Regions from separate parts of the Jeotgalibaca arthritidis genome, predicted to be linked through region 2. Evidence: a T-box and tRNA genes for the amino acid it is inferred to sense, from the RefSeq annotation. Region 2 holds a T-box; the other holds one or more tRNA genes.
What was found. The T-box of region 2 lies ahead of thrS (threonine--tRNA ligase). A T-box ahead of a tRNA ligase gene usually reads a tRNA of that ligase, here a tRNA-Thr.
Positions count from the first base shown of each region.

Region 1 (10,289 bases), 720 kb from region 2:
CGACCTGTACTAAGTGATATTCGTGAATCTGGATCAATCGAACAAGATGCTGACATCGTAGCCTTTCTTTATCGTGAAGATTACTATGAACGTGAAGGTGGAGAAGACTCTGCTGCTGAACCAGAATTCGAAAATAATATCGTAGAAGTTATTATAGAAAAAAACCGTAGTGGATCACGAGGAACGGTTAAACTCTTATTCAAAAAAGAATTTAATAAATTCTCTTCAGTCTCCTATATTCCAGAACAAGAATAGTTATGAAAACACGTCCTTCGTAGTAGTATAGAAAGGACGTGTTTTTATCTATTTAATGACAGAAAAAAAGAAAAAAGGTTGTCATAAATTCTTGCATTTTAATCCAAAGAGGAGTAAAATTTATTTTGTTAGTCATTGGGTTATTAGCTCAGTTGGTAGAGCAGCTGACTCTTAATCAGCGGGTCGAGGGTTCGAGCCCCCCATAACCCATACGAAAAAACGATCAATCGATGGTAAGAAAAGATAAATTCTTTTCTTACCATCGTTTTTTTATTAAAAAGGTATATACTTAGTTGAGAACTTTCTATTAAAGACTTATAATCATTTGGAAGGGTTTTAAATAACAAATTATAAGAAGAATAGGTGACTAATCATGCTAGTAGGAGCAATTGAAGCAGGCGGAACAAAATTTGTATGTGCAATTGGAAATGAAAGCAATGAAATTATTGAGCGCGTTTCTTTCCCAACAACGACACCGGAAGAAACATTAGCACACGTTTTTGAATTTTTTGATCAATATAAATTAGCAAGTATCGGAATTGGCTCATTTGGACCGATTGATATTAACGAAAAATCGGAAACTTATGGCTATGTTTTATCAACACCAAAATTGGCATGGAAAGATTTCGACTTCTTAGGAGCTATGAAAGAACGTTATGATATTCCAATGGGATGGACAACGGATGTTAATGCTGCCGCACTAGGTGAATCAGAAAAAGGGGCAGCAGCCGGATTAGATAATGTGATGTATATTACCATTGGAACAGGAGTAGGAGCTGGAGCTATTGTAAATGGTCAATTATTAGAAGGAATTGGTCATCCTGAAATGGGACACTTATTAGTAAAACCACATCAAGATGATCATTATGACGGCTTTTGCCCATACCATGGAAACTGTTTAGAAGGAATGGCAGCAGGTCCTTCTATTAATGGGCGTCTAGATATGGCAGGTAAAGATGTTGATCCAGACCACCAAGTTTGGGATTTCATGGCTAACTACATAGGACAAGCTTTAGTAGCCTATACTGTTATTCTTCGTCCAGAACGTATTATTTTAGGCGGAGGCGTTATGCACGCACCTAAGATGCTAGATAAGGTAAAGGAAGCATTCGATGCCTTACTAGGGAATTATGTTGATGTACCTGAACTTGATTCATATTTAGTGAAACCAGGTTTAGGAGATAATGCAGGAATTACAGGGGCTATCCTCTTAGCTAATCAAGTAAAATAAAAGAATCGAGAGCGCGTCTCTCGATTCTTTTTCTTCTATATATTAACTATTTTTTGGTCCAGGGTTAGAAGCAATGACTTCCAAGTTACCACTAATGTCCCAAGAGGTTACTGTAGCTGGTAAAATAAAGTGATCACCTTTAGCAAGTGGATAAGAGATGTCATTGACAATAACTTGTCCGTTTCCTTCTATAACACTGACTAAAGTATAAGGTGCATGTTTATCAAAATGAATACTAGATTGAATATTCCATTTATAAACAGAGAAGTAGTCACTTTCAATAAGAGTAACAATCTCATTGTCATCTAGTTTTTTAGTCTGAATAAACAAATCAGGATTTTGATGAGGAATCATAGAAACATCAATTGATTGCTGAATATGTAATTCACGACCATTACCATTATCATCAAGACGATCATAGTCATAGACACGATAAGTTGTATTACTACTCTGTTGTGTCTCTAAAATCATAATTCCCGCTCCAATAGCATGAATGGTGCCGCTTGGAACAAAGAAGAAATCACCTTTTTTAACTTTAACGCGAGTCAATAAGTCATCCCATTGACCAGCTTCAATCATCTCAGCAAAAGCTTCCTTTGTTTGAGCAGAGTGTCCATAAACAATTTCAGAACCTTCATCCGCATCAATGATATACCAGCATTCTGTCTTACCTAGGTCATTCTCATGCTTTAATCCGTACTCATCATCAGGGTGAACTTGAACGGACAAGTCTTCAGTAGCATCAATAATTTTAGTTAATAGAGGAAACACAGGTGACGAGGGATTACCAAATAGCTCAGGATGTGATTCATATAATTCATTTAAAGGCACACCAGCGTGGCTACCTGACGAAATAGTGCCAACGCCATCTAAATGGGCACTAATTGCCCAGCACTCACCAGTATGCTCACTTGGGATTTCATAGCCATAGATATCACGTAGCTTTGTTCCACCCCAGATTTTTTCTTGAAGCTTAGGGTTCATAAATAATGGTTCTTGCATGTTCATCCTCCTTAAGTTATAAACGGGATATAGTTTACATATCTATTATAAACAAAAGGTATAGATTTAAAAGAAGAATATAATAGAACTAAACGCGGTGTCGGTAAATTTAGTCGATATTAATACACCAGAATATGTTGACCTTTTGTAAATCAGATGTTATTATAACGAAGTCGCTTGTTTAAGGAGCGCAAATACATCTTTTCAAAACATCTGAAAAAGTAAAAAAACTTTTGACAAAAGGTTGTTAAGATGATAAGATATAAAAGTTGTTTCTCAAAAAACAGCTGAAAAAACTTTTTTAAAAGTTTTAAAAAACTGTTGACACTTAATCAACAGCGTGGTAATATGTAGAAGTTGTCACGACACGAACTTAACGTAACACGTGATAACGGATTTGACCTTTGAAAACTGAACAAAGAATGAACGAACCAAACGTGCAGGGTAATTCTTATTTATAAGGATTACACAACGAATCGCGATAATAATCGCAAAAACATTAAGTCAGCAAAAAAGAGCTATTCAGCTTTTCATGTCGGGTTTCTGTACAAGAGCCCACATTTAACATGAGAGTTTGATCCTGGCTCAGGACGAACGCTGGCGGCGTGCCTAATACATGCAAGTCGTACGAATTGATTAAGGAGCTTGCTCCTTATGACGTTAGTGGCGAACGGGTGAGTAACACGTGGGTAACCTACCTTCAAGAGGGGGATAACATCCGGAAACGGGTGCTAATACCGCATAGTTTCAGCTTCCACATGGAAGCTGAAGGAAAGACGGCCTTTGTGCTGTCACTTGGAGATGGACCCGCGGCGCATTAGTTAGTTGGTAGGGTAACGGCCTACCAAGACGATGATGCGTAGCCGACCTGAGAGGGTGATCGGCCACATTGGGACTGAGACACGGCCCAAACTCCTACGGGAGGCAGCAGTAGGGAATCTTCCGCAATGGACGAAAGTCTGACGGAGCAACGCCGCGTGAGTGAAGAAGGTTTTCGGATCGTAAAACTCTGTTGTTGGAGAAGAACAAGTAGGAGAGTAACTGCTCTTACCTTGACGGTACCCAACCAGAAAGCCACGGCTAACTACGTGCCAGCAGCCGCGGTAATACGTAGGTGGCAAGCGTTGTCCGGATTTATTGGGCGTAAAGCGAGCGCAGGCGGTTCCTTAAGTCTGATGTGAAAGCCCACGGCTCAACCGTGGAAGGTCATTGGAAACTGGGGAACTTGAATGCAGAAGAGGAGAGTGGAATTCCATGTGTAGCGGTGAAATGCGTAGATATATGGAGGAACACCAGTGGCGAAGGCGACTCTCTGGTCTGTAATTGACGCTGAGGCTCGAAAGCGTGGGGAGCAAACAGGATTAGATACCCTGGTAGTCCACGCCGTAAACGATGAGTGCTAAGTGTTGGAGGGTTTCCACCCTTCAGTGCTGCAGTTAACGCATTAAGCACTCCGCCTGGGGAGTACGGCCGCAAGGCTGAAACTCAAAGGAATTGACGGGGACCCGCACAAGCGGTGGAGCATGTGGTTTAATTCGAAGCAACGCGAAGAACCTTACCAGGTCTTGACATCCCTTGACACTCCTAGAGATAGGACGTTCCCTTCGGGGACAAGGTGACAGGTGGTGCATGGTTGTCGTCAGCTCGTGTCGTGAGATGTTGGGTTAAGTCCCGCAACGAGCGCAACCCCTATTGTTAGTTGCCAGCATTCAGTTGGGCACTCTAATAAGACTGCCGGTGACAAACCGGAGGAAGGTGGGGATGACGTCAAATCATCATGCCCCTTATGACCTGGGCTACACACGTGCTACAATGGATGGTACAACGAGCAGCAAACCCGCGAGGGCAAGCGAATCTCTTAAAGCCATTCTCAGTTCGGATTGCAGGCTGCAACTCGCCTGCATGAAGCCGGAATCGCTAGTAATCGCGGATCAGAACGCCGCGGTGAATACGTTCCCGGGTCTTGTACACACCGCCCGTCACACCACGAGAGTTTGTAACACCCGAAGTCGGTGGGGTAACCCTTATGGGAGCCAGCCGCCTAAGGTGGGATAGATGATTGGGGTGAAGTCGTAACAAGGTAGCCGTATCGGAAGGTGCGGCTGGATCACCTCCTTTCTAAGGAAATTATATGGAACCTGCCGATGTTCACATTCTTGTTCAGTTTTGAGAGGTTAACTCTCAAACCAATTGTTCCTTGAAAACTGAATAGTATAACATGAAATATAAAGTAAGAAACCAAAACATTTTACCGCGTTACACGTTGAACAGTTTTTTAACGAAAACAGTTTGATAGTAAAGGCCAGCAATGGCTGAAACTTGACCATAGGTTAAGTGAATAAGGGCGCACGGTGGATGCCTAGGCACTAGGAGCCGATGAAGGACGGGACTAACTCCGATATGCTCCGGGGAGCTGTAAGTAAGCTATGATCCGGAGATTTCCGAATGGGGAAACCCAATATCTTTGATAGGATATTACAAACACGTGAATACATAGCGTGTTTGAGGTACACGCAGGGAACTGAAACATCTCATTACCTGCAGGAAGAGAAAGAAAATTCGATTCCCTGAGTAGCGGCGAGCGAAACGGGAAAAGCCCAAACCAAAGAGCTTGCTCTTTGGGGTTGTAGGACTGGGACGTGAGACTGTAATGGATAGCAGAAGCTGGCTGGAAAGCCACGCGAAACAGGGTAAAAGCCCCGTATGCGAAATCTAAAGCAGCTCTACCAGTATCCTGAGTACGGCGGAACACGAGAAATTCCGTCGGAATCCGGGAGGACCATCTCCCAAGGCTAAATACTCCCTAGTGACCGATAGTGAACCAGTACCGTGAGGGAAAGGTGAAAAGCACCCCGGAAGGGGAGTGAAATAGTACCTGAAACCGTGTGCTTACAAGTAGTCAGAGCCCGTTAATGGGTGATGGCGTACCTTTTGTAGAATGGACCGGCGAGTTACGATCCCATGCGAGGTTAAGTTGAAAAGACGGAGCCGCAGCGAAAGCGAGTCTGAATAGGGCGAATGAGTATGTGGTCGTAGACCCGAAACCAGGTGACCTACCCATGTCCAGGTTGAAGGTGCGGTAATACGCACTGGAGGACCGAACCCACGCACGTTGAAAAGTGCGGGGATGAGGTGTGGGTAGCGGAGAAATTCCAATCGAACCTGGAGATAGCTGGTTCTCTCCGAAATAGCTTTAGGGCTAGCCTCGGATAAACGAATCGTGGAGGTAGAGCACTGTTTGGACTAGGGGCCCTTCTCGGGTTACCGAATTCAGATAAACTCCGAATGCCATGGATTCAAGTCCGGGAGTCAGACTGCGAGTGATAAGATCCGTAGTCGAAAGGGAAACAACCCAGCCCACCAGCTAAGGTCCCAAAGTATCTGTTAAGTGGAAAAGGATGTGGGGTTGCACAGACAACTAGGATGTTGGCTCAGAAGCAGCCATCATTCAAAGAGTGCGTAATAGCTCACTAGTCGAGTGACCCTGCGCCGAAAATTTACCGGGGCTAAACAGATCACCGAAGCTGTGGATTCAACCAATAGGTTGAGTGGTAGGAGAGCGTTCTAAGGGCATTGAAGCTAGACCGTGAGGACTGGTGGAGCGCTTAGAAGTGAGAATGCCGGTATGAGTAGCGAAAGACGGGTGAGAATCCCGTCCACCGTATGACTAAGGTTTCCTGGGGAAGGCTCGTCCTCCCAGGGTTAGTCGGGACCTAAGCCGAGGCCGATAGGCGTAGGCGATGGACAACAGGTTGATATTCCTGTACCAGTTGTTTTTGTTTGAACGATGGAGGGACGCAGGAGGCTAAGGAAATGCGTGCGATTGGAAGAGCACGTCCAAGCAACAAGTCTTGTGGAGAGTCAAATGCTTTCTACTATACGGACAAGTTGTGATGGGGAGGGAAATTTAAGTACCGAAGTTCCTGATGTCACACTGCCAAGAAAAGCTTCTAGTTAGAAACCAACTGCCCGTACCGCAAACCGACACAGGTAGTCGAGGAGAGCATCCTAAGGTGAGCGAGCGAACTCTCGTTAAGGAACTCGGCAAAATGACCCCGTAACTTCGGGAGAAGGGGTGCTGACCGCAAGGTCAGCCGCAGTGAATAGGCCCAAGCGACTGTTTATCAAAAACACAGGTCTCTGCAAAATCGAAAGATGACGTATAGGGGCTGACGCCTGCCCGGTGCTGGAAGGTTAAGAGGAGAGGTTAGCTTCGGCGAAGCTTTGAATTGAAGCCCCAGTAAACGGCGGCCGTAACTATAACGGTCCTAAGGTAGCGAAATTCCTTGTCAGGTAAGTTCTGACCCGCACGAAAGGCGTAACGATTTGGGCACTGTCTCAACGAGAGACTCGGTGAAATTATAGTACCAGTGAAGATGCTGGTTACCCGCGACAGGACGGAAAGACCCCATGGAGCTTTACTGCAGGTTGATATTGATTGTTTCTGCTACATGTACAGGATAGGTAGGAGCCATTGAAGTCGGGACGCTAGTCTCGATGGAGGCGCCATTGGGATACTACCCTTGTAGCAGGACCACTCTAACCCGCCACCCTTATCGGGTGGGGAGACAGTGTCAGTCGGGCAGTTTGACTGGGGCGGTCGCCTCCTAAAATGTAACGGAGGCGCCCAAAGGTTCCCTCAGAATGGTTGGAAATCATTCGTAGAGTGCAAAGGCAGAAGGGAGCTTGACTGCGAGACCTACAAGTCGAGCAGGGACGAAAGTCGGGCTTAGTGATCCGGTGGTTCCGCATGGAAGGGCCATCGCTCAACGGATAAAAGCTACCCTGGGGATAACAGGCTTATCTCCCCCAAGAGTTCACATCGACGGGGAGGTTTGGCACCTCGATGTCGGCTCGTCGCATCCTGGGGCTGTAGTCGGTCCCAAGGGTTGGGCTGTTCGCCCATTAAAGCGGCACGCGAGCTGGGTTCAGAACGTCGTGAGACAGTTCGGTCCCTATCCGTCGCGGGCGTTGGAAATTTGAGAGGAGCTGTCCTTAGTACGAGAGGACCGGGATGGACACACCGCTGGTGTACCAGTTGTTCTGCCAAGGGCATTGCTGGGTAGCTATGTGTGGACGGGATAAACGCTGAAAGCATCTAAGCGTGAAGCCCCCTCAAGATGAGATTTCCCATCATTTTAAATGAGTAAGACCCCTGAGAGACGATCAGGTAGATAGGCTAGAAGTGGAAGTGCAGCGATGTATGGAGCGGACTAGTACTAATCGGTCGAGGACTTAACCAATAATAAAACGGTAATCAAGTAAAATGGGTTTCAAACCAAAGGTTTCATGTTAACTATTCAGTTTTGAGGGAACAACCTCAAAAGAACACTGTGGGCATAGCCCAAGTGTATCATGTCTGTAAACTGCTAAAGCAGCAACAGCCATGACAATATGTGCGGTGGCGATGGCAAGAAGGTCACACCTGTTCCCATCCCGAACACAGAAGTTAAGCTTCTTAGCGCCGATTGTAGTGAAGGGTTTCCCTTTGTGAGAGTAGGACGCTGCCGCGCATATATTTTCTTTTAAAAATAAGTTTTCAAAAGAAAATAACTTGCAGATTAGCAAAAAATATTGTATTATGTTCAAGAACTGTTCTTTACATAATATTTACATTTTCGGAGGTTTAGCTCAGCTGGGAGAGCGTCTGCCTTACAAGCAGGATGTCAGCGGTTCGATCCCGTTAACCTCCATAGTCATAGTAATATGACAAAGTGAGTAATACTCACAATTCAACTCTTTAGTTGAGTCATTAGCTCAGTTGGTAGAGCATCTGACTTTTAATCAGAGGGTCGCAGGTTCGAGCCCTGCATGACTCATTTCTTTTTATCAATTGCATAAAAAGATGCGCGGGTGTGGCGGAATTGGCAGACGCACTAGATTTAGGATCTAGCGCCGCAAGGCGTGGGGGTTCAAGTCCCTTCACCCGCATTTTAAAAATTTGCCGGCTTAGCTCAGTTGGTAGAGCATCTGATTTGTAATCAGAGGGTCGAGGGTTCAAGTCCTTTAGCCGGCATCTTTTTGCGGAAGTAGTTCAGTGGTAGAACACCACCTTGCCAAGGTGGGGGTCGCGGGTTCGAACCCCGTCTTCCGCTTTAAGGATCATATCCTTAAAGTTTTATAATATTGTAATGCCGGGGTGGCGGAATTGGCAGACGCACAGGACTTAAAATCCTGCGGTGAGTTCTCACCGTATCGGTTCGACCCCGATCCTCGGCATTTTTAATATGCACCCATAGCTCAATTGGATAGAGTACCTGACTACGAATCAGGCGGTTGCAGGTTCGACTCCTGCTGGGTGCATTTAAATTACGGGAAGTAGCTCAGCTTGGTAGAGCACTTGGTTTGGGACCAAGGGGTCGCAGGTTCGAATCCTGTCTTCCCGATTTAATATTTTTTGGCGGTGTAGCTCAGCTGGCTAGAGCGTCCGGTTCATACCCGGGAGGTCGGGGGTTCGATCCCCTCCGCCGCTATTTTTAAAAATGGACGTTCAAAAAAGGTCACATTAAGAGCCTGGACCTTTAGCTCAGTTGGTTAGAGCAGACGGCTCATAACCGTCCGGTCGCAGGTTCGAGTCCTGCAAGGTCCATTGCAGCAAACTTACTTGCAGCATAAGCTATCTTTGATTGGGGAAGTACTCAAGTGGCTGAAGAGGCGCCCCTGCTAAGGGTGTAGGTCGGATCATACCGGCGCGAGGGTTCAAATCCCTCCTTCTCCGTTTTAAACAAAGGCCCGTTGGTCAAGCGGTTAAGACACCGCCCTTTCACGGCGGTAACACGGGTTCGAATCCCGTACGGGTCATTATCATATTTTTATGGTAAATTGAATATCATTAACATCTCGGAGGATTACCCAAGTCCGGCTGAAGGGAACGGTCTTGAAAACCGTCAGGCGTGTAAAAGCGTGCAAGGGTTCGAATCCCTTATCCTCCTTTATAACTTTTTTAAAAGTTATCTATTAATATTATCGCGGGGTGGAGCAGTTGGCAGCTCGTCGGGCTCATAACCCGAAGGTCGCAGGTTCAAGTCCTGCCCCCGCAATTTTTTTAAAATGGTTCCGTGGTGTAGGGGTTAACATGCCTGCCTGTCACGCAGGAGATCGCGGGTTCAAATCCCGTCGGAACCGCCACGCGGGTGTAGTTTAGTGGTAAAACCACAGCCTTCCAAGCTGTTGTCGGGAGTTCGATTCTCCTCACCCGCTTTTTTATTTTATGGGCCTATAGCTCAGCTGGTTAGAGCGCACGCCTGATAAGCGTGAGGTCGATGGTTCGAGTCCATTTAGGCCCATTTTTACTTTTAACTGGCCCGTTGGTCAAGCGGTTAAGACACCGCCCTTTCACGGCGGTAACACGGGTTCGAATCCCGTACGGGTCATATCGTCATTTAATTGATGATTTATAAGCTGTATGTTTTATATCATGGAGGTTTAGCTCAGCTGGGAGAGCGTCTGCCTTACAAGCAGGATGTCAGCGGTTCGATCCCGTTAACCTCCATTGGTTCCGTGGTGTAGGGGTTAACATGCCTGCCTGTCACGCAGGAGATCGCGGGTTCAAATCCCGTCGGAACCGTTAATACAGTTGTATTAATTAAATAAAGTATTACTTCTTAATGGCTTGGTAGCTCAGTTGGTAGAGCACTTGATTGAAGCTCAAGGTGTCGGCGGTTCGATTCCGTCCCAAGCCACCATGGAGGGGTAGCGAAGTGGCTAAACGCGGCGGACTGTAAATCCGCTCCTTCGGGTTCGGCAGTTCGAATCTGCCCCCCTCCATTTTTTTTTAAGTCCTTAGGGGTATAGTTTAAAG
Region 1 covers NZ_CP049740.1:1,029,936-1,040,224, reverse strand. The annotation lists gene dnaB (replicative DNA helicase) at 1-255, shown strand, start outside; tRNA gene G7057_RS05325 (tRNA-Lys) at 393-465, shown strand; gene G7057_RS05320 (ROK family protein) at 629-1,486, shown strand; gene manA (mannose-6-phosphate isomerase, class I) at 1,529-2,488, opposite strand; rRNA gene G7057_RS05310 (16S ribosomal RNA) at 3,051-4,606, shown strand; rRNA gene G7057_RS05305 (23S ribosomal RNA) at 4,817-7,731, shown strand; rRNA gene rrf (5S ribosomal RNA) at 7,886-8,001, shown strand; tRNA gene G7057_RS05295 (tRNA-Val) at 8,109-8,181, shown strand; tRNA gene G7057_RS05290 (tRNA-Lys) at 8,235-8,307, shown strand; tRNA gene G7057_RS05285 (tRNA-Leu) at 8,338-8,419, shown strand; tRNA gene G7057_RS05280 (tRNA-Thr) at 8,432-8,504, shown strand; tRNA gene G7057_RS05275 (tRNA-Gly) at 8,512-8,583, shown strand; tRNA gene G7057_RS05270 (tRNA-Leu) at 8,622-8,707, shown strand; tRNA gene G7057_RS05265 (tRNA-Arg) at 8,718-8,791, shown strand; tRNA gene G7057_RS05260 (tRNA-Pro) at 8,801-8,874, shown strand; tRNA gene G7057_RS05255 (tRNA-Met) at 8,888-8,961, shown strand; tRNA gene G7057_RS05250 (tRNA-Ile) at 9,004-9,077, shown strand; tRNA gene G7057_RS05245 (tRNA-Ser) at 9,117-9,206, shown strand; tRNA gene G7057_RS05240 (tRNA-Glu) at 9,218-9,289, shown strand; tRNA gene G7057_RS05235 (tRNA-Ser) at 9,331-9,420, shown strand; tRNA gene G7057_RS05230 (tRNA-Met) at 9,456-9,528, shown strand; tRNA gene G7057_RS05225 (tRNA-Asp) at 9,541-9,616, shown strand; tRNA gene G7057_RS05220 (tRNA-Gly) at 9,618-9,688, shown strand; tRNA gene G7057_RS05215 (tRNA-Ile) at 9,701-9,774, shown strand; tRNA gene G7057_RS05210 (tRNA-Glu) at 9,790-9,861, shown strand; tRNA gene G7057_RS05205 (tRNA-Val) at 9,908-9,980, shown strand; tRNA gene G7057_RS05200 (tRNA-Asp) at 9,983-10,055, shown strand; tRNA gene G7057_RS05195 (tRNA-Phe) at 10,098-10,173, shown strand; tRNA gene G7057_RS05190 (tRNA-Tyr) at 10,175-10,255, shown strand; tRNA gene G7057_RS05185 (tRNA-Trp) at 10,273-10,289, shown strand, end outside.
Region 1: it encodes a tRNA-Thr, which carries the amino acid that the T-box ahead of thrS (threonine--tRNA ligase) is inferred to sense. The anticodon was not compared.

Region 2 (10,289 bases):
AAGCAGTTAAGTGTTATTTTATTTGAAAAAATGGGACTGACACCAATTAAGAAAACGAAGACAGGTTTTTCAACAGCCGTTGATGTGTTAGAAAAATTAAGTGCGACAGCGCCTATCGCTCAAATGATATTAGATTATCGCCAGTTAGCTAAACTACAATCGACTTATGTGGAAGGGTTATTGAAGTTTATTAAAGCTGAAACAGGTAAGGTACATACACGTTATGTGCAAACATTAACCCAAACTGGACGGTTAAGTTCAACGGATCCTAACTTGCAGAATATTCCGATTCGCATGGAAGAGGGGCGTAAGATTCGCCAAGCCTTTGTGGCTGAAAAAGAAGGGTGGAAGATTTTTGCATCTGACTATTCTCAAATCGAATTGCGCGTATTGGCTCATATCTCAGGTGATGTTCATATGAAGGAAGCCTTCGTTGAAAATCAAGATATCCATACCTCAACTGCTATGCGTGTCTTTGGTATCGAAAATGAAGCGGATGTCGACAGCAATATTCGCCGCCAAGCAAAAGCTGTAAACTTTGGAATCGTTTATGGGATTAGTGATTATGGACTGTCACAAAACTTGAATATTACACGTAAACAGGCTAAAGAGTTTATTGACCGTTACTTTGAGAAATACCCAGGCATCCAACAATTTATGGCTGATATTGTTGAAGAAGCTAAGGAAAAAGGATTTGTGGAAACACTCTTCCACCGCAGACGTTACTTACCCGACATTACGAGTAGTAACTTCAACTTACGCTCATTCGCAGAACGAACTGCGATTAACTCGCCTATTCAAGGATCAGCAGCCGATATTATTAAAGTGGCAATGATTCGTATGGAAGATGAGATTGAAAAACGTGGCTTACAAGCAAAAATGCTCCTACAAGTACACGATGAGTTAATCTTTGAATGCCCTGAAGAAGAAGTGGCTATTTTAGAAGAGCTTGTCCCGCAAGTGATGGAGCATGCGGTTGAATTAAGTGTGCCGCTAATTGTCGATAGTAATTACGGTGATAGCTGGTACGAAGCAAAATAAATAATCATTCAGAAAGGAAAATAGGCGTGCCTGTTTTCTTTTCTGTTCTTATAAGGAGAAGATAAGTATGCCAGAACTTCCAGAAGTAGAAGTTGTTCGCAGAGGATTAAATCAAACGATTGCCCATTCGACGATTAGTCATGTGGATGTCTTTTGGAGTCGCATGATTACACCACCATTTTCATCTGAAAAATTTAAAGACGTATTAGCTGGTGAAACCATTCATACGGTTGAGAGACGAGGCAAATATTTGATTTTCCTATTGGATAACTGGGCTATGGTTTCTCATTTGAGAATGGAAGGCAAATACGAAGTCGTTGACAGTAAGGAAGACTATAAAAAGCATACCCATGTGGTTTTTCATCTAAGTGACGGCAGGGATTTGCGTTACCTTGATGTGAGGAAATTTGGTCGTTTTTCACTTGTACCCATTGATAAGCAAGATGATTACGAACCCTTTAAAAAATTAGGTCCAGAACCAACAGCAGAAAGTTTCCGTTTTTCAGATTTTAAACAGCGCTTATCTCGTACTAGTCGTGCCATTAAAACGGTTATTTTAGACCAGCACGTGGTGGCAGGTGTCGGCAATATTTATGCGGATGAATCGTTATTTGAAGCAGGTGTTAATCCTCAAAAACCAGCCAACGAGTTGAATGAAACAGAAAGTCGGCAACTTCATCAAGCTATTATAGCGGTTATTGGCCGGGCTGTTTCAGCAGGCGGTTCGACCATCCGAACCTATAAAAACAGCTTTGGTGAAGAAGGGCATTTCCAAATTTATTTAAATGTTTATGGGAAAAAGAATCAAGCTTGTCCACGTTGCGGCACGCCAATTGAAAAAATAAAAGTCGGCCAAAGAGGCACTCATTTTTGTCCCAACTGCCAGTATTACGCTAGTGAACAAGAGGGGGACAAGTAAATGTTTGTACTTGGTTTGACAGGCTGTATCGCAACTGGGAAATCAAGCGTATCGCGCTACTTAGCCTCTAAAGGAATAGCCCTTGTAGATGCTGATATAGGAGCTCGCCAAGTGGTTGAAATAGGTAGTCCTGGCTTACAGGCCATTGCTGACTATTTTGGTCCAGACGTGTTGTTGGAGGATGGCAGTTTAAATCGAAAAAAATTAGGCAGCCTTATTTTTTCAGATTCTGAAAAAAGAGCAGCCCTCGATGGCTTATTGGACGGGTATATCCGCCAATGGATGCGTGATCAAATTGATTTTCATCGTCAAAATGGCGTTGATTTATTAGTATTAGATATTCCGCTCTTATTTGAAGCAGGCTACGAGCCTCTATGTGACGCTATTATGGTTGTTTATACGCCAAAGGAGTTACAGTGTCAGCGTTTGATGCAACGTGATGACTTAACCAAAGCTCAAGCCATTGACCGCATGAACAGCCAACTATCGATAGAGATAAAAAAAGAAAAAGCAGATATTGTCATTGATAATAGTGGCGATTTGGCAGAAACCTACTTACAAGTTGATCAATGGCTAGCTAAAAGAGCTGTTGAAAACTAGCCCGAGCTCTTGATAAATATGGTATAATTGCCGTAATAAAGAAGACTAGAAAGGGGTTAAGAAGATGCAATGTCCAAAATGTCATTATAATGGAAGTCGGGTTGTGGACAGCCGCCCCATCGATGATAATAACTCGATTCGTCGCAGACGTGAATGTGAGAGTTGCCACCATCGTTTTACAACATTTGAACGAATTGAACAATCACCATTATTGGTTATTAAAAAGAACGGCACACGTGAAGAATTTAGCCGTGAAAAATTGTTACGTGGTCTCGTGCGGTCGTGTGAGAAACGCCCAATTGCACTGGAACAATTAGAAGACTTAGTCAATACCGTTGAAAAAGAAATCCGCTCACAAGGTGAGAATGAAATTTCATCTCTAGAGATTGGCAAGTATGTGATGGATGAATTGGTAAAAATTGACGATGTTGCTTACATTCGATTCGCCAGTGTTTACCGCCAATTTTCAGACCGTCAAACCTTTTTAGATGAGCTGAAAAAATTGGAAAAGAAAGAACCTCGTGAAGCGGATGCCCCAGCATCAGGGCAAGATGGAGAGGATTCTTAACCATGACTTATCCTTGGAAAGAATTAAGCCCAAAAGACCCATTGACGGTTCGCCAAACTGCCTTTATTTCTGATAGTGATAAAACGATAGTCACATTCTTATATCAACCTATTATCGGGCCTCATGCTTATAGTTTATATATGCTGTTGTTAGCCGAAGTGGCGGGTGGCCTTTATAAGAGTGAAGACCGCCTTCATGCTGATTTGTTGAGCACATTAGGGCTAGGTATTCCAGAGCTTTATCAGGCTCGGGTTCGTTTGGAAGCCATTGGATTATTAAATACCTATCTTAAAAAAGAGGGCGATAAGCATTATCTTTATGAACCATGCCCACCTCTGACGAGTAAGCAATTTTTTGAAGATGATTTAATGCGTCTATTGTTAATGGAATATGTGGGAGAGAACAAACTACGATTACTACAAGAAAAGTTTACTTATCCACTCGTTGATCAAGCACATTTTCAAAAGATTACGAAGTCATTTTTAGATGTCTATGATTTATCGAGTCAAGCTTATAGCAATAAAGCTCAAGTATTGCCACAAGGGCAGGCTTATCTACAAGCTAAAAATGGCCAATCACCTAAACTAAGTACAGCGACATTTGATTTTCAATTGTTAAAGCAATTCTTACAAAAGGAATTTTTTAACCAGGACGCTTTAACAGACGAGGTTCAATCTGCCATAGTCGTTTATCACCACATGTATGGTCTGGATGAAATGGCAATGGCGAACCACTTACTTCGTGCAGCTAACTTGGAAACAGGTCACATTAACTTAAGAGAACTCGAAAAAAGTGTTTTAGATGCGAGAGACCAGCCTGTTCATCCTGCTATGCCACTGCAAGATAAGGTGATGTCAACGATTGAGAAACAGAGCCAGAAAGCTGATGACCGCAAAAAAGAATTAACACAAGCGGGTTATACACCGGCGGAAATCGCGTTAGTTCTCCAAAGCGAACGCATGACACCGATGGCTTTTATTAACGGGATAAAGAAGCAAAAAAATGGAACTGTTACGTCTGCTGAGAAGAAATTAGTGTCTGTCTTACTAGCAGACCACAAATTAGAGCCAGCTGTTTTGAATATGCTTATTTATTATTCCTTAGTCATTCAAAAGCACCCGACTTTGGTGAAAAATATCGTTGAGGCGATTGCCAATGACTGGACACAGTCTAATGTGACTAAACCTGAGCAAGCTATTGAAAAAACCAAACAGTTTGTAGGTCAGAAAAAAGCTGCTGCAGAAAAACGAGAAGAAAATCGCTCAGCCCGTTACTACGGTAAAAATGTGGTTCGAAAGGTTGAGAAATTACCTGATTGGGCCAAAGACAATCAAGGTCCTGTTACGGAAGAATTATTACCAGAAGACGTTCAGAAGAAATTTAATGAACGATTGAAGAAATTTAGAAATAGTGGAAAGGCAGGGGATTCATGATGGATCATGTGGGAAAAGGATTTCGAAATTATATGAACCGTCCCGGTAACAGTGAAAAATTTGAACAAATGGTTCAATCCATTCTTGCCGACTCCGATGTTCAACTCTTTTTGTCTAAACATGAAGACCAATTATCGCAAGCAATGGTAACCAATAGTTACTCAAAATTGCATGAATTTGTTCAAGAAAAAAGAAAGTTAGCAAGAGGGGAAGACGGGCAAAATCCTGGTTATATCCCTGAACTTGCGATTAATGCGGGCTATATTGATGTGGTTTATAAACCAAGTCCAGATACGATACGTAAGGAACGTGAGAAAGAATTGCGCAGTCGTATTAACTCGATTAATATCTCTAAGGACGCGCGTTCTGCCACCATGGAGAAGTTTTTACAGACTTCTGATAGAATGGAAGTTTTGGAATTAGCTTTTAATTTCGTTGAAGCCTATCATGAAAATCCTAAAGACCACCACCAAGCTCTTTATTTACACGGACCATTTGGTGTTGGAAAAACCTATCTACTTGGGGCAATTGCCTACGAATTATCCTTGCATGGGCATTTAACGACCTTAATGCATTACCCAACCTTTACTCAAGAGATGAAGGCCTCAATCGCTGATCAAACCGTTCAGGAGAAACTAACGATTATTAAGAACAGCGAAATATTGATGCTGGATGATATTGGCGCTGAAGTCAATTCAACTTGGATTCGTGATGAAGTGTTAGGTGTTATTCTGCAGCACCGTATGCAAGAAAAATTACCGACTTTCTTTTCTTCGAATTTAACCTTTGAAGAATTGGAACACCATTTACGAATCGGGAACCGTGGTGAAGATGAACCGATTAAGGCAAAACGCTTAATGGAACGGGTGAAATACTTGTCTCAGCAAGTTACTATGACGGGTAAAAACCGCCGCTTGGAATCTTAATATAAAAATAAACTTGCTTTTTAAAAAAGATAGTGGTTTAATATGGTCAGATCATAATAAAAATCGTTGAGAAAGACACACAACTAAAGTGTTATTTGTAGAGAGAGATGGCTTGGTGAAACATCTCAATAAGCTTTGGATTGGACCACTTTCGAGAAGACTTTCTGAATTGAGTAGGAAAGGCCGGGCACGCCCGTTATAGCGTCTAAAGAGTTATCAGCCTAATTGGCGGTAACTGAATTTGGGTGGAACCACGTTAAATTTGAAGCGTCCCATTTCTAGGTGTCAATGCACTTAGAAATGGGGCTTTTTTGTTTTTTGGTCCCAAATTAAACACTCATTCAATAAAAAAATGGAGGAATTAAGATGGCAGAAATTAAAATTACTTTTCCAGATGGCAATGTAAAGTCATTTGAACAAGGTGTGACTGTTGAAGAAGTCGCAAAAAGCATTAGTAATAGCTTAGCTAAAAAAGCTTTGGCTGGTAAATTAAATGGCGAATTGATTGATTACACACGCGCAATTGAAGAAGATGGGGCACTTGAAATTGTGACAGCTGACCATGAAGATGCGCTTGGTATTTTGCGCCACTCAACAGCTCACTTGATGGCCCATGCCCTAACACGTCTGTTCCCAGGTATCCACTTTGGCGTAGGTCCAGCAATTGAAACTGGGTTCTACTATGACACTGATATGGCTGAGCAATTAACTGAAGAACAGTTACCGTTAGTTGAAGAGGAAATGAAAAAGATTATCCGCGAAAATTACCCAATTGTTCGCAGAGAAGTGAGTCGTCAAGAAGCACTTGATTTATTTAAAGCAGATCCTTATAAAGTTGAATTAATTACAGCTTTGCCTGAAGATGAAGTCATTACTGTTTATACTCAAGAAGACTTTACCGACCTGTGTCGTGGTGTTCATGTTCCGTCGACAGGGAAAATCCAAATCTTTAAATTACTATCATTAGCTGGTGCATACTGGCGTGGAAACTCAGACAACAAAATGATGCAACGTGTATACGGAACAGCATTCTTTGATAAAAAAGCGTTAGCTGAGTTCTTGAAAATGCGTGAAGAAGCTAAAGCCCGTGACCACCGTAAATTAGGTAAAGAGCTTGACTTGTTTATGATTTCGCCAGAAGTAGGATCAGGCTTGCCATTCTGGTTACCAAAAGGGGCAACGATTCGTCGTACATTAGAACGTTATATTGTCGATAAAGAAGTGAGCTTAGGTTACCAACACGTTTACACACCAATTATGGCGAATGTTGATTTATATAAAACATCTGGTCACTGGGATCACTACCATGAAGATATGTTCCCACCAATGGATATGGGTGACGGCGAAATGCTAGTGCTACGCCCAATGAACTGCCCACACCATATGATGGTTTATAAAAATGATGTTCACAGCTACCGCGAATTGCCAATTCGAATTGCTGAACTAGGTATGATGCACCGTTATGAAAAATCAGGCGCATTGTCTGGTTTACAACGTGTGCGTGAAATGACATTGAATGATGCTCACGTTTTTGTTCGCCCTGATCAAATCAAGGAAGAATTTAAACGCACACTTGAATTAACATTAGAAGTTTACAAAGACTTCAGTATTACAGACTATCGCTTCCGCTTGAGCTACCGCGATCCTGAAGACAAAGAAAAATACTTTGACGATGATGACATGTGGAACAAAGCAGAGAGCATGTTAAAAGAAGCTATGGATGAAATGGGACTGGAGTATTTTGAAGCAGTAGGCGAAGCAGCCTTCTACGGTCCTAAATTAGACGTTCAATTCAAGACTGCTATCGGCCTTGAAGAAACAATGTCGACAATTCAATTAGACTTCCTATTACCAGAACGCTTCGATTTAACTTATGTTGGCGAAGATGGTGAAAATAACCACCGTCCCGTTGTTATCCACCGTGGGGTTATTTCAACAATGGAACGTTTTGTAGCTTACTTGATTGAAGAATACAAGGGTGCTTTCCCAACATGGTTGGCTCCTGTTCAAGCAACAATCATTCCGGTTAACTTAGATCTTCATGCTGATAAAGCTTATGAATTGAAAGCTGAAATGGCGCGTCTAGGCATGCGAGTAGAGGTTGATGATCGTAACGAAAAAATGGGATATAAGATTCGTGCATCACAAACGCAAAAAATTCCATACCAAATCGTTATTGGTGATAAAGAAGTAGAAGAAAATACAGTAACTGTTCGTCGTTATGGTTCAAAAGACATGAATACTCTATCAAAAGCTGAATATTTAGAATCTGTTGTGGACGAAATTAGAAATTTCAAATAAAATAGACGCTAATAAGAAAAACCCCTCATTTAAAAGGGGTTTTTCTTAATAGAGAGGTGAATAAGGTGTTACGAGATAAATTAATGAAACGCTTGACTGAGCGAGAAGAAGAAATGATTGCATTGCGTCGTCATTTTCATGAGAATGCGGAGATTTCTCACCACGAATTTCAAACAGCAGAAACGATTGCTGCTTTTTATGAAGGGAAAGATGTCCATATTCAACGTAATGTTGGGAATGGTGTTGGAATCGTTGTAACGATTGAAGGAAAGTCTCCAGGTAAAAAAATTGGTTTACGAGCAGATTTTGATGCTCTTCCAATAGAAGAAGAAACAGGTTTGCCTTTTTCATCTAAAAATCCGGGTGCGATGCATGCTTGTGGCCATGATGGGCATACGGCTTATTTAATGATTTTGGCGGATAGCTTGATTGAATTAAAGGGTGAATGGTCAGGAACGGTTAAGATTGTCCACCAACATGCTGAAGAAGAACCACCATCCGGCGGTAAGAGTATTGCTGAGTCAGGTGTCTTAGATGACTTAGACGAAATTTATGGTATCCATTTCTTCCCAAATTTTGACGTTGGTGAAATCAATTATACAAGCGGCTGGGCATTTGCTGGCTGTAGCGATTTATCAATTAAGATTAAAGGTAAGGGCGGTCATGGTTCAATGCCGCATTTAAGTAATGATGCTATTGTTGCAGCCTCATCATTAGTAATGAATTTACAAACGGTTGTTTCTCGCCGTGTTAATCCTTACGATATGGCCGTTGTTACGATAGGTTCGTTTGAAGGAGTAGGCGCAAGTAACGTCATTAAAGATAGCCTGATTCTTCGTGGCGATGCGCGCTATATGGATGTTGAAGTCGGTAAGCAAATCGAGAAGGAAATCAGACATTTACTTCGCGGTTTGGAAGAAAGTTTCGGCGTTGAAACAGAATTTGAATACTTATGGGACTATCCACCTGTTTACAACCATCCTGAGCAAACAGAAAAAGTTGTTGCAGTTTTAGAAAAATATGGTGTAGGCGACTACATGGATAAGGTTGTAGCGGGACCTGCTTCAAATGGAGCAGAGGACTTTGGTCAATACTTATTAAAAATACCGGGATCATTTGTTAATGTGGGTTGTAAACCAGACACAGAAGACTACTACATGAACCACCATCCGAAATTTGATTTAAATGAAAAAGCTCTCTTAGTTGCTGCAAAAGCAGTAGGTGATATTGCCTTAAGTGTTTTAGGGGAACAAGATTAAATCATAATAAATAAACTCTTGCAGAAAGACTGTAAGAGTAGTAAAATCGTCTAAGGATGAAAAAAATTGTAAAAACATTTGACATCTTCGGAAGTCCATTATATAATATAAAAGTTGAGAAATGTAAGCAGAAGCACCCGCTTCTCGCCTAAGTCGATAATTGTGTCCTTGGGCTTGATATGTACAAGTTTGTTGCAGTATGGAATACTGTAACTGAGTTGGCGGGTACTTTATGTGCCCGTCAATTTTTTTCTGCCCTTTTCTCTCAAAAATTATGGAGGTGTATGACCATAGCTAAAGATATGATGGTAAATGACGGCATCCGTGCTCGTGAACTTCGAGTTATCGGTAGTAATGGTGAACAAGTCGGAGTTGTAACGAAAGCAGAAGCTTTAAAACTAGCTGAAGCAACGAATCAAGATCTTGTATTAGTTTCGCCAAATGCAAACCCGCCAGTAGCCCGTATTATGGATTACGGAAAATTCCGTTTCGAACAACAAAAACGTGAACGTGAAGCTCGTAAAAACCAAAAAGTGGTCAACATCAAAGAAGTGCGACTAAGTCCTTCCATCGATGAGAATGATTTCCAAACGAAGATGCGTAATGCGCGTAAGTTCTTGGAAAAAGGCGATAAAGTGAAAGCCTCTATTCGCTTTAGAGGACGTGCGATTACTCATAAAGAAATCGGACAAAAAGTCCTAGATCGTCTGTCATCTGAACTTTCAGATGTTTCTACAATCGAATCCCATCCACGTATGGACGGCAGAAGCATGTTCTTGATGCTGGCTCCAAAAACAGAGAAGTAACTTATTTAGGAGGAAAGACTAATGCCAAAACAAAAAACACACCGTGCCTCAGCGAAACGCTTTAAGAGAACTGGTAATGGCGGACTGAAACGCTACAGTGCTTTTACTAGCCACCGTTTCCACGGAAAAACTAAGAAACAAAGACGTCAATTACGTCGCCCATCTATGGTATCTGCATCTGATATGAAACGTATCAGCCAACAGTTATCACAAATGAAATAATTACAAACTAACGAATACAGAAGAGACGAAAGTTCTCATAAGGAGGAATTACCATGCCACGTGTAAAAGGTGGAACAGTAACACGCCAACGTCGTAAAAAAGTATTGAAATTGGCTAAAGGTTATTATGGTTCAAAACATACATTATTTAAAACAGCTAAACAACAAGTGATGAAATCTCATATGTACGCATACAGAGACCGTCGTCAGAAAAA
Region 2 covers NZ_CP049740.1:1,749,073-1,759,361, forward strand. The annotation lists gene polA (DNA polymerase I) at 1-1,041, shown strand, start outside; gene mutM (DNA-formamidopyrimidine glycosylase) at 1,109-1,960, shown strand; gene coaE (dephospho-CoA kinase) at 1,961-2,560, shown strand; gene nrdR (transcriptional regulator NrdR) at 2,625-3,128, shown strand; gene G7057_RS08820 (replication initiation and membrane attachment family protein) at 3,131-4,561, shown strand; gene dnaI (primosomal protein DnaI) at 4,561-5,487, shown strand; T-box leader at 5,545-5,765, shown strand; gene thrS (threonine--tRNA ligase) at 5,854-7,788, shown strand; gene G7057_RS08835 (amidohydrolase) at 7,854-9,047, shown strand; gene infC (translation initiation factor IF-3) at 9,332-9,853, shown strand; gene rpmI (50S ribosomal protein L35) at 9,875-10,075, shown strand; gene rplT (50S ribosomal protein L20) at 10,129-10,289, shown strand, end outside.